Regions from separate parts of the Ancylobacter sp. VNQ12 genome, predicted to be linked through region 2. Evidence: predicted binding sites of a transcription regulator. Region 2 holds the regulator's gene; the other holds the start of a gene.
What was found. The regulator PhoB, encoded in region 2, activates phosphate uptake and scavenging genes when phosphate is short. The targets are predictions, from matches to a motif close to TGTCATNNANCTGTCAT.

Region 1 (4,569 bases), on a different contig from region 2:
CGATTCCAGTGGAACTGCATGATATAAAAGGAGAAAGTTGAATTCCGCACTCGCTTGACCGCGAGACGGCTAGGTCGACCGCACCAGTCCGGGGCATTTAACCGCCGACCGGCGGGCCGCCGCCATGCGACATGACAGGAGTTCATGATGACCGAGATCGACTACAGCCAATTCTCCTCCGCACGACCCAAGCATCGCCGCGACCTTTCCTTGCTCTCCGATCGCATCTTTCTGATGGATGGCGGCATGGAAACCACCTTCATCTTTCATGACGGCATCGAGCTTCCCTATTTCGCCTCCATCGACCTGATGCGGCGCGAGAGCGGCCGCGAGACGCTAAGCGCCTATTACACGCGCTTCCTCGATCTCGCGCGCGAACGCGGCGCCGGCTTCGTGATGGACGCGCCGACCTGGCGGGCGAGCCCCGACTGGGCGGTGAAACTCGGCCTTACGCAAGACGAGATGAGCGGCCTCAACCGCGCCAGTATCGGTCTGATGTTGCGCCTGCGCGACCGCTTCGAGGCGCCGGCAACGCCCGTCATCCTCGCCGGCGTCGTCGGCCCGCGCGGCGACGGCTACCAGCCCGGCGCGACGATGTCGGCAGCGGAGGCGGCGCGCTACCACGCGACGCAGATCGAGACCTTCGCCGACACCGCCGCCGACATGGTGAGCGCCTATACGATCAACTATGTCGAGGAGGCGGTCGGCATCGCGCTGGCGGCGAAGGCCGCCGGCATACCCGCCACCATCTCCTTCACGCTCGAAACCGATGGAAAGCTGCCGACCGGCCAGAGCCTGCGCGCGGCGATCGAGCAGGTGGACGCGCAGACCGATGCCGCCCCGCTCTACTACATGATCAATTGCGCCCATCCGACGCATTTCGCCGGCATCATCGCGGAGGGCGGCGACTGGCTGGACCGCATCCAAGGCCTGCGCGCCAATGCCTCGCGGCGCAGCCATGCCGAACTCGATGCCTCGCCGGATCTCGATGCGGGCGATCCCGCGGAGCTCGGCCGGCAATATCGCGCGCTGCGCACGCATATGCGCCGGCTCAACATCCTCGGCGGCTGCTGTGGCACCGACTACCGCCACGTCGACCAGATCAGCCTTGCCTGCCTGCCCGCGGGAGCAGCCGGAGGCGCCTGACGCAGGGCGGAGCGTCACCGCTCCGTCATCCCTCCGTTACGCGGGCGACATGCCGAAAGGTCAGGAAAGCGGCCTTGGCTTCGACTCTCACCGACACGGAGAACCGTCATGGCTCGCAAAGCCTTCCGCAATTGCCTTCTCGCGAGCGCGGCGCTTGCGCTCGTCGTCCTCGCCGGCACGCAGGCCCGCGCCGACCAGACCTATCCCGCCACGCTCGCCGGCCATGCCGTGCTGCCGGCGGAGAGCTTCGTCGAGATGCCCGCCGACGCTCCGGCGGACCTGAAGACCTCCGGCAAATACACCACCGGCACCCGCGTCGAGGCCGTCGGCACGGTGATGGGCAAGTCGGCGGGCCGCCCGACCGGCGTCTCGCTGCCGTTCAAGGGCCAGCCGCTGCAGGGCCATTCGGGCATCAAGGTCATGCCGGACGGCACGTTCTGGATCCTCACCGACAACGGCATGGGCGCCAAGGCCAACAGCACGGATTCGGCGCTCTACCTCAATCACTACAAGATCGACTGGCAGACCGGCGCCTTCGACCGGATCGAGACCGTCTTCCTTACCGATCCGGACAAGAAGGTGCCGTTCCGCATCGTCCATGAGGGCACGGACAAGCGCTACCTCACCGGCTCGGACTTCGACACCGAGAGCTTCCAGATCATCGGCGACAATTTGTGGATCGGCGAGGAGTTCGGCCCCTACCTGATCAAGGCCGACATGAGCGGCAAGGTGCTCGCCGTGTTCGAGACCGTGGCCGGCGAGACGCCGGTGCGCTCGCCCGACCATTACGCCGTCGGCACCCCCGGCGTGCCGAACCAGAGCGTGGAGTTCAACGCCCGCCGCTCGAAGGGCTATGAGGGCATGGCCGCCTCCAAGGACGGCAAGTACCTCTATGCCCTGCTGGAAGGCCCGCTGTGGGACGCCTCCAGGAAGGACTGGCAGAAGACCTCCGACGGCAAGGAGTTCCTGCCGATCCTCGAATTCGACGTCGCGGCGCAGAAGTGGACCGGCCGCATGTGGCAGTACGTTCTCGAGCAGAACGGCAATGCCATCGGCGACTTCAACATGATCGACGGCACCACTGGCATGATCATCGAGCGCGACAATGGCGAAGGCACCGCGGACAAGGCCTGCGCTCCCGGCACCAAGGGCCCGGACTGCTTCCACGACCTCGCCAAGTTCAAGCGCATCTACAAGATCGAGCTGACCGACGCGAATGCCGGCCAGAGCGTGCGCAAGATCGGCCATATCGACCTGATGAAGATCGCCGATCCCGACAAGAAGGCGAAGAAGCCGCTGAACGAGGGCGTGCTCACCTTCCCGTTCTTCACCATCGAGAATGTCGACGTGGTCGACGCCACCCACATCGTGGTCGGCAACGACAACAACCTACCCTTCTCCTCCTCGCGCGACCCGAAAAAGGCCGACGACAACGAGCTGATCCTGCTCGAGGTCGGCGAGTTCCTGAAGGCGAAGTGAGGCGGCGGGGACTGCCTGCACGGACCGGCTGCGTGCTTCGAGGCCGACCTCCGGCCGGCACCTCAGCATGACGGTGCTGGTTCTTGGGCTTTGCACGCGCTCGTCATCCTGAGGTGCTCGGCAAAGCCGAGCCTCGAAGGACGCAGGAGCTTTCCAACGGCCGGAGCGGCGACGCTCCGGCCGTTTTGCCTCACGCCGTATCGGGCAGCGTGGTCGCCGGCTTGCGCAGGATGAGCGCCACACCCGCGACCATGACCAGCGCGCCGACGATCTTCACCGGCGAGGGGTCGTCGCCGATCAGCACGATGCCGAACAGCACGGTGAGCAGCGGGTTCAGCATGGAATAGGGCACCACCGCATTCACCGAGTGGCGCTGCAGCAGCCAGTACCAGATGCCGTAGGCGATGATCGACGAGCCGATCGCGCTGTAGATGACGGAGAACCAGCCGTGCCACCCGGCGGTCGCGACCATCCCCCAGCGATCGGATTCCAGCAGCCACGACGCCAATAGCAGCTGCGGCACGGAGAATAGCGACGACCAGCCCATCATCGCCATCGGCGAGATGCCGGCCACCTGCTTGACGATGAGATTGGTCACCGCCCAGCCGGTGGCGCTCGTCACCAGCAGCGCGAGCGAGAGCGGCGGCGGCAGGGTCGGACCCGCGGCGAGCACGACAATGCCTGCAACCGAGATGACCAACCCCAGCAGCCGGACGAGACCGAGCGGCTCGTGCAGCCAGAGGCAGGCGAGCAGCGTCGCAATGGGGGCGCCGAGCTGGATCACCACCGCGCTGGTGCCCGCCTCGGCGTGCTCCAGTGCGGCGAACAGCATGCCGAAATGGACGGCGCCGAAGGTGAAGGACACCAGCAGCACGCCGGGAAGCTGCTTGCGCGTGATCCGCGTGAACGGCACGACCAGCACAGAGACCAGCGTGAAGCGCAGCGCCGTCGTCAGGACCGGGGGAATCTCCGCCACACCGAGCTTGATGACGATCATGTTGAGCGCCCACACGCAGATCACGGCGAGGGCGAGGAATTTGTCCCGGAGCGGCATTGCGGACCAATGGCAAGGAAAAACGCGGACGCGCGCTGCGGGCACGCAAGCCGCCGGGCGATTCGGCGGATGCCGGCCCGGCGTCCCGCGGGATAGCGCTACCCCGGCTCGAAGCAAAGGGCCGCGCGGCCATGCCTGCCCTGCATCGGGTACATGAGCCTCCCTGGAGCTCGGGGGTCGACAAACCAGCCGCGGCACCCTGCCCGGCTTGCCTGTGTGCACGAGCGCATTATGGTGCGCGCCATGCTCGATCTCTCCCTCCTCGGTCGCCTCCAGTTCCAGCACGCCGCCCCGACCAAGCCGCCACTGCCGCCCGGCCGGCACGATCTCGGCCTGTTCGACACACGCGATTATGTGCTGATCGTTCCCGAAGGCGTTGAAGCCTCCACCCCGACACCGCTGGTGACGCTGTTCCATGGCGGCGGCGGCAGCGCCGAGAAGATCATGCCGATCCTGCGTCGCCACGCGGAAGAGCGCGGCTTCCTGCTGCTGGTGCCGCAGTCGCTGTTCCCGACCTGGGACATCGTCATCGCCGGCAATGGACCGGACCGGGAGCGGCTCGACGTGGGCCTGGATGAGGTCGCCGCGCGCTTCCGCCTCGACCCGACGCATTTCGCCTTTGCCGGGCATTCCGACGGCGGCAGCTATTCGCTCTCCACCGGGCTGAGCAACGGCCACCTGGTGAGCCACATCCTCGCCTTCTCCGCCGGCTTCATGACCGTGCTGGCGCAGGAGGGCGCGCCGAAAGTGTTCATGGCCCACGGCCAGCAGGACACGCAGACGCCGATCGACACCGCCGGCCGCTCGCATGCTGCCAAGCTGCGCGGCGCCGGCTACGAGCTGACCTATATCGAGCATCCCGGCCCGCATGCCTCGCAGCCCGACATGGT
Region 2 (4,569 bases):
AATGGTGCCTGCGCAAGGCCGCGATCTGGGAAGAGACCAAGGACCGGCTGCACACCTCGGCGCTCGGCATGTCGGGCGGCCAGCAGCAGCGCCTGTGCATCGCCCGCACCATCGCGGTGCGCCCCGAAGTGATCCTGCTCGACGAGCCCACCTCGGCGCTCGATCCGATCTCGACCTCGAAGATCGAGGACCTGATCGACGAGCTGAAGCAGGAATTCACCATCGTCATCGTGACGCACAACATGCAGCAGGCGGCGCGCTGCGCCGACATCACCTCCTTCTTCTATCTCGGCGAGCTGATCGAGGTCGCCACCTCCTCCGAGATCTTCACCAATCCGCGCGAGGCGCGCACCCGCGACTACATCACCGGCCGCTTCGGCTGAACCGGCGGCGGAGGATCAATCCATGACCGAACATATCGTCTCGTCCTTCGACACCGATCTGAAGGAACTCTCGCGCCGCGTCGTCGAGATGGGCGGCCAGGCCGAGCGCCTGGTCACCGATTCCGTCGCCGCGCTGGTGAAGCGCGACGCCGAACTGGCCCAGAAGGTGATCGTGCTCGACGGCCCGGTCGACCTGCTGCAGCGTGAGATCGAGGAAAAGGCCATCCTCACCATCGCCCGCCGCCAGCCGCTGGCCGGCGACCTGCGCGAGATCGTCGCCGCGATGCGCATCGCCAACGATCTGGAACGCATCGGCGATCTCGCCAAGAACACCGCCAAGCGCGTGCTGGCGCTGACCGGCGAGTTCCATCCGCAGAAGCTGGTGCGCGGCGTCGAGCACATGTCGGCGATGGTGCAGGAGCAGCTCAAGGAAGTGCTGGATTCCTACGCCGGCCGCGACGATGCCCGCGCGCTGGAAGTGTGGCGGCGCGACGGCCAGGTGGACGTTCTCTACACCTCGCTGTTCCGCGAGCTCCTCACCTACATGATGGAGGATCCGCGCAACATATCGCTGTGCACGCACCTGCTGTTCTGCGCCAAGAACATCGAGCGCATCGGCGACCACGCGACCAACATCGCCGAGACCGTGCACTATCTCTCGACCGGCCAGCAGCTTGCCGACGAGCGGCCCAAGCAGGACACCTCCAGCATCACGGCGGTTCCGTTCCCGGCGTGAGGGACGGTCACTCTGGCAAGGCCCTCTGGCAAGCGATCGGGACGCCCCCTATGCCGACCAATATTCTGATCGTGGAGGATGAGGAGCCCCTCACCCTCCTGTTGCGCTACAATCTCGAATCCGAGGGCTACGCCGTCGACAGCGTCGGGCGGGGCGACGAGGCGGAGACCCGGCTGCGCGAAAGCGTGCCGGACCTGCTGATTCTCGACTGGATGCTCCCGGGCCTTTCCGGCATCGAGCTGTGCCGGCGCCTGCGCGCCCGGCCGGAGACCGAGCGCATGCCGGTGCTCATGCTCACCGCCCGCGGCGAGGAGACCGAGCGGGTGCGCGGCCTCGCCACCGGTGCCGACGACTATGTGGTGAAGCCGTTCTCTGTGCCGGAGCTGGTGGCGCGCGTGCGCGCGCTGCTGCGCCGGGCCAAGCCCGAGCACATCTCGACGCTGCTACGTGCCGGCGACATCGAGCTCGACCGCGAAACCAAGCGCGTCCACCGCGCCGGCCGCGAGCTGCATCTGGGGCCGACCGAGTTCCGGTTGCTGGAATTCCTCATGCAGTCGCCCGGCCGGGTCTATTCGCGCGAGCAGCTGCTCGACGGCGTGTGGGGCCAGGACGTCTATATCGACGAGCGCACGGTCGACGTGCATGTCGGGCGCCTGCGCAAGGCGCTCAACCGCCCGCGCCAGCCCGACCCGATCCGCACCGTGCGCGGCTCCGGCTATTCGTTCAACGAGATGTTCGCCCGCGCCCATTGATCGGGCGCGGCGGCTGCGGCCTGCGGCGCGCGGTATTGCTGCTCGATCTCCAAGAGCCGCTGCTTGCGCCAGAGGCCGCCGCCATAGCCGGTCAGCGACCCGTCGGCGCCGATGACGCGATGGCAGGGGATGATCAGCGCCAGTTGGTTGGCGCCGTTCGCCCGCGCCACCGCCCGTATCGCCGACGGCTGCCCGACGCGGCGGGCGATTTCCGAATAGCTCACCGTCGCGCCGGGCGGTATCCGCCGCAGCTCGGCCCAGACCGCGCGGGTAAAGGCGCTGCCGTCGAGCGCCAAAGGCGTGGCGAAATGCGCGGAGCGGCCGGCAAAGAAATCGCCGAGTTCGGCGCGGATCTGTTCGGTGGGCGCGAAGCCGCCAATGCCGAGGTCGCCCTTGGCCCGCTGCCGCAGCCGGGCGATCTCGGTGGGCAGTGCCCGGCGCTCGATGAATTCCAGAAGATGGAGATGCGAGCCGCTGGAGATGGCGATCATGTCGCCCAGCGGCGTGGCGATCCAGTCGGCCAGCAGCGCGCCGCGCCCGGCAATGTCGCCCGGCGCACAGCCCAGCAGCCGCGCGAAGGCGGCACGGAAGGCGCTGGCAGATTCGAAGCCGGCTACGTGTTGCGCCTCGATCACCTTGCCGCCCTCATACAGCGTCTCGAACCCCTCGCGCAGGCGGCGCTGGCGCGCCATCTCCAGAAAGGTCATGCCGAAGTGCCGCTTGAAGGTGCGCCGCACCGTCGACAGGTCGAACCCCATGCGCTCGACATGCGTCTCGCTCCAGCGGCGGTCCGGTCGGGCGTCCAGCGCCGCGAGCAGCGCGCCGATGACCGGATCGGCATTCGCCGCCGGCTGCAGCGGATGACAGCGCTTGCAGGGGCGGAATCCGGCCTCGATGCAGGCGCCGATGGTGGCGTGGAAGGTACAGTTTTCCGGCTTCGGTTTGCGCGCGGGACAGGTCAGCCGGCAGAAGATGCCGGTGGTGGCGACGCAGACATAGGCGCGGCCGTCATAGCCCTCGTCGCGGTCGAGAAGGGCGCGGTAGAGCGTGGCGTGGTCGGGCAGGTCGAACAGCATGCGATAGGGGTATCATCTCAGCCGAACCGTGCCGCCGCAAATCGGGCGGTTATTCTTCGCGCTGGCGCGACGCCCGACGTGTAATTCCCTCTCCCCGTTGGGAAGAGGGAGCAGGCCGGCGTTGCGAGCCCACCTCTCAGGTGCGGGTGATCGACAATCCGCCATCGACCAGATGTGCGGTGCCCGACACGAAGGACGAATCGTCCGAGGCGAGATAGAGCACGGCGCGCGCCAGTTCGTCCGGCCGCCCCACCCGCTTGAGCGCATGCAGCCCGGTGATGAAGGACTGCGCCTCGGGCGTGTCATTGGCCTCGCGATACATCTCGGTCTCCACCGCGCCGGGCAGCACGGCGTTGACCCTCACCCCCTGCGGCCCGTATTCGGCGGCGAGCGTCTGGGTCAGGCCGATCAGCCCCGATTTCGAGGCGGCATAGGCGGCAAGGCCGGGAAACGAGGTGGTGTAGCCGACAAAGGTCGAGGTGAAGATCACCGAACCGCCGCCGTTCTTCAGCATCTGCGCGATCTGGTACTTCGCGCCGAGAAACGCGCCGGTGAGGTTGACCGCCAGCGTGTCCTCCCACCCCTTGGCCGAGACGCCGGTGCTTGCCCCCTTCTCACCGAGAGTGCCGGCATTGTTGAAGGCGATGTCGAGCCGGCCATAGCGCTCGGCCGCCAGCGCCACCAGTGCCTGCGCATAGTCTTCCGAGCGCACGTCGCCGGCCAGCGCCACCGCTTCGCCGGCGGCGGCGGTGATCTCGGCGACCAGCGTGTCGAGCTCGTCCTTGCGGCGCGCGCCAACCACGACCTTTGCGCCCTCGGCGGCGAACAGCAGCGCGGTGGCGCGGCCGATGCCGGAACTGGCGCCGGTGATCAGCGCGACCTTGTCCTTGAGACGGGGCATGAAAAATCTCCTTGAATGAACCATCCACCGCCGGGAACGCCGCGGCCTGTGTCACGCAGAAGTATGGCGAGGACACCTCGTCCGGATTAGACTGCTGAAAATGGATTTCATGTCCGGAAAAATCGAACGATGAAACTGGACGGCATCGCCGCCTTCGTCGCCATCGCGGAGGCGGGCTCGATCAGCGAGGCGGCGCGCCGGCTGCGCCTGTCGAAATCGGTGGTCAGCGACCGCCTGGCGCAGCTCGAACACCGTCTCGGCGCCCGTCTGGTGCATCGCTCGACGCGCAAATTGTCGCTGACGGAAGACGGCGCGGCCTTTCTGGAGATGGCCTCGGAATCGCTGCGCGGCCTCGACGCGGCGGTCGCCACGCTGGCCGAGCGGCGCGGCACCCTTGCCGGCCCGCTGCGCCTCTCCGCCCCGGTGACGCTGACGACGCTGCATATCGGCCCGGCGCTCTATCCCTTCCTGCGCCACCATCCTGCGATCGAGCTGAGCATCGAGCTCGACGACCGGGTGGTCGACGCGCAGGCGGAGGGCTTCGACGGCGTGATCCGCCACGGGCCGATGCGCGACAGCCCGCTCACCGCCTGGCGTCTGGCGCGCAGCCGGCGCGTGCTGGTGGCCTCACCCGATTATTTGGAGCGGCACGGCACGCCGCGCGACCTCGCCGAACTCGATGGTCATCGCGGCATTTTCTACACCCACCGCGGCCTCGCCG

Region 1: ACO2RV_RS08205 (esterase-like activity of phytase family protein) is a predicted target of PhoB. The motif match lies at 1,170-1,186, and genes of this name have one in related genera.

The regions. Positions count from the first base shown of each region.
Region 1 covers NZ_JBMSDU010000004.1:70,474-75,042, forward strand. The annotation lists gene ACO2RV_RS08200 (homocysteine S-methyltransferase family protein) at 148-1,146, shown strand; gene ACO2RV_RS08205 (esterase-like activity of phytase family protein) at 1,255-2,625, shown strand; gene ACO2RV_RS08210 (DMT family transporter) at 2,816-3,679, opposite strand; gene ACO2RV_RS08215 (alpha/beta hydrolase) at 3,923-4,569, shown strand, end outside.
Region 2 covers NZ_JBMSDU010000002.1:332,483-337,051, forward strand. The annotation lists gene pstB (phosphate ABC transporter ATP-binding protein PstB) at 1-383, shown strand, start outside; gene phoU (phosphate signaling complex protein PhoU) at 406-1,119, shown strand; gene phoB (phosphate regulon transcriptional regulator PhoB) at 1,170-1,871, shown strand; gene ACO2RV_RS05225 (bifunctional transcriptional activator/DNA repair enzyme AdaA) at 1,835-2,947, opposite strand; gene ACO2RV_RS05230 (SDR family oxidoreductase) at 3,084-3,848, opposite strand; gene ACO2RV_RS05235 (LysR family transcriptional regulator) at 3,978-4,569, shown strand, end outside.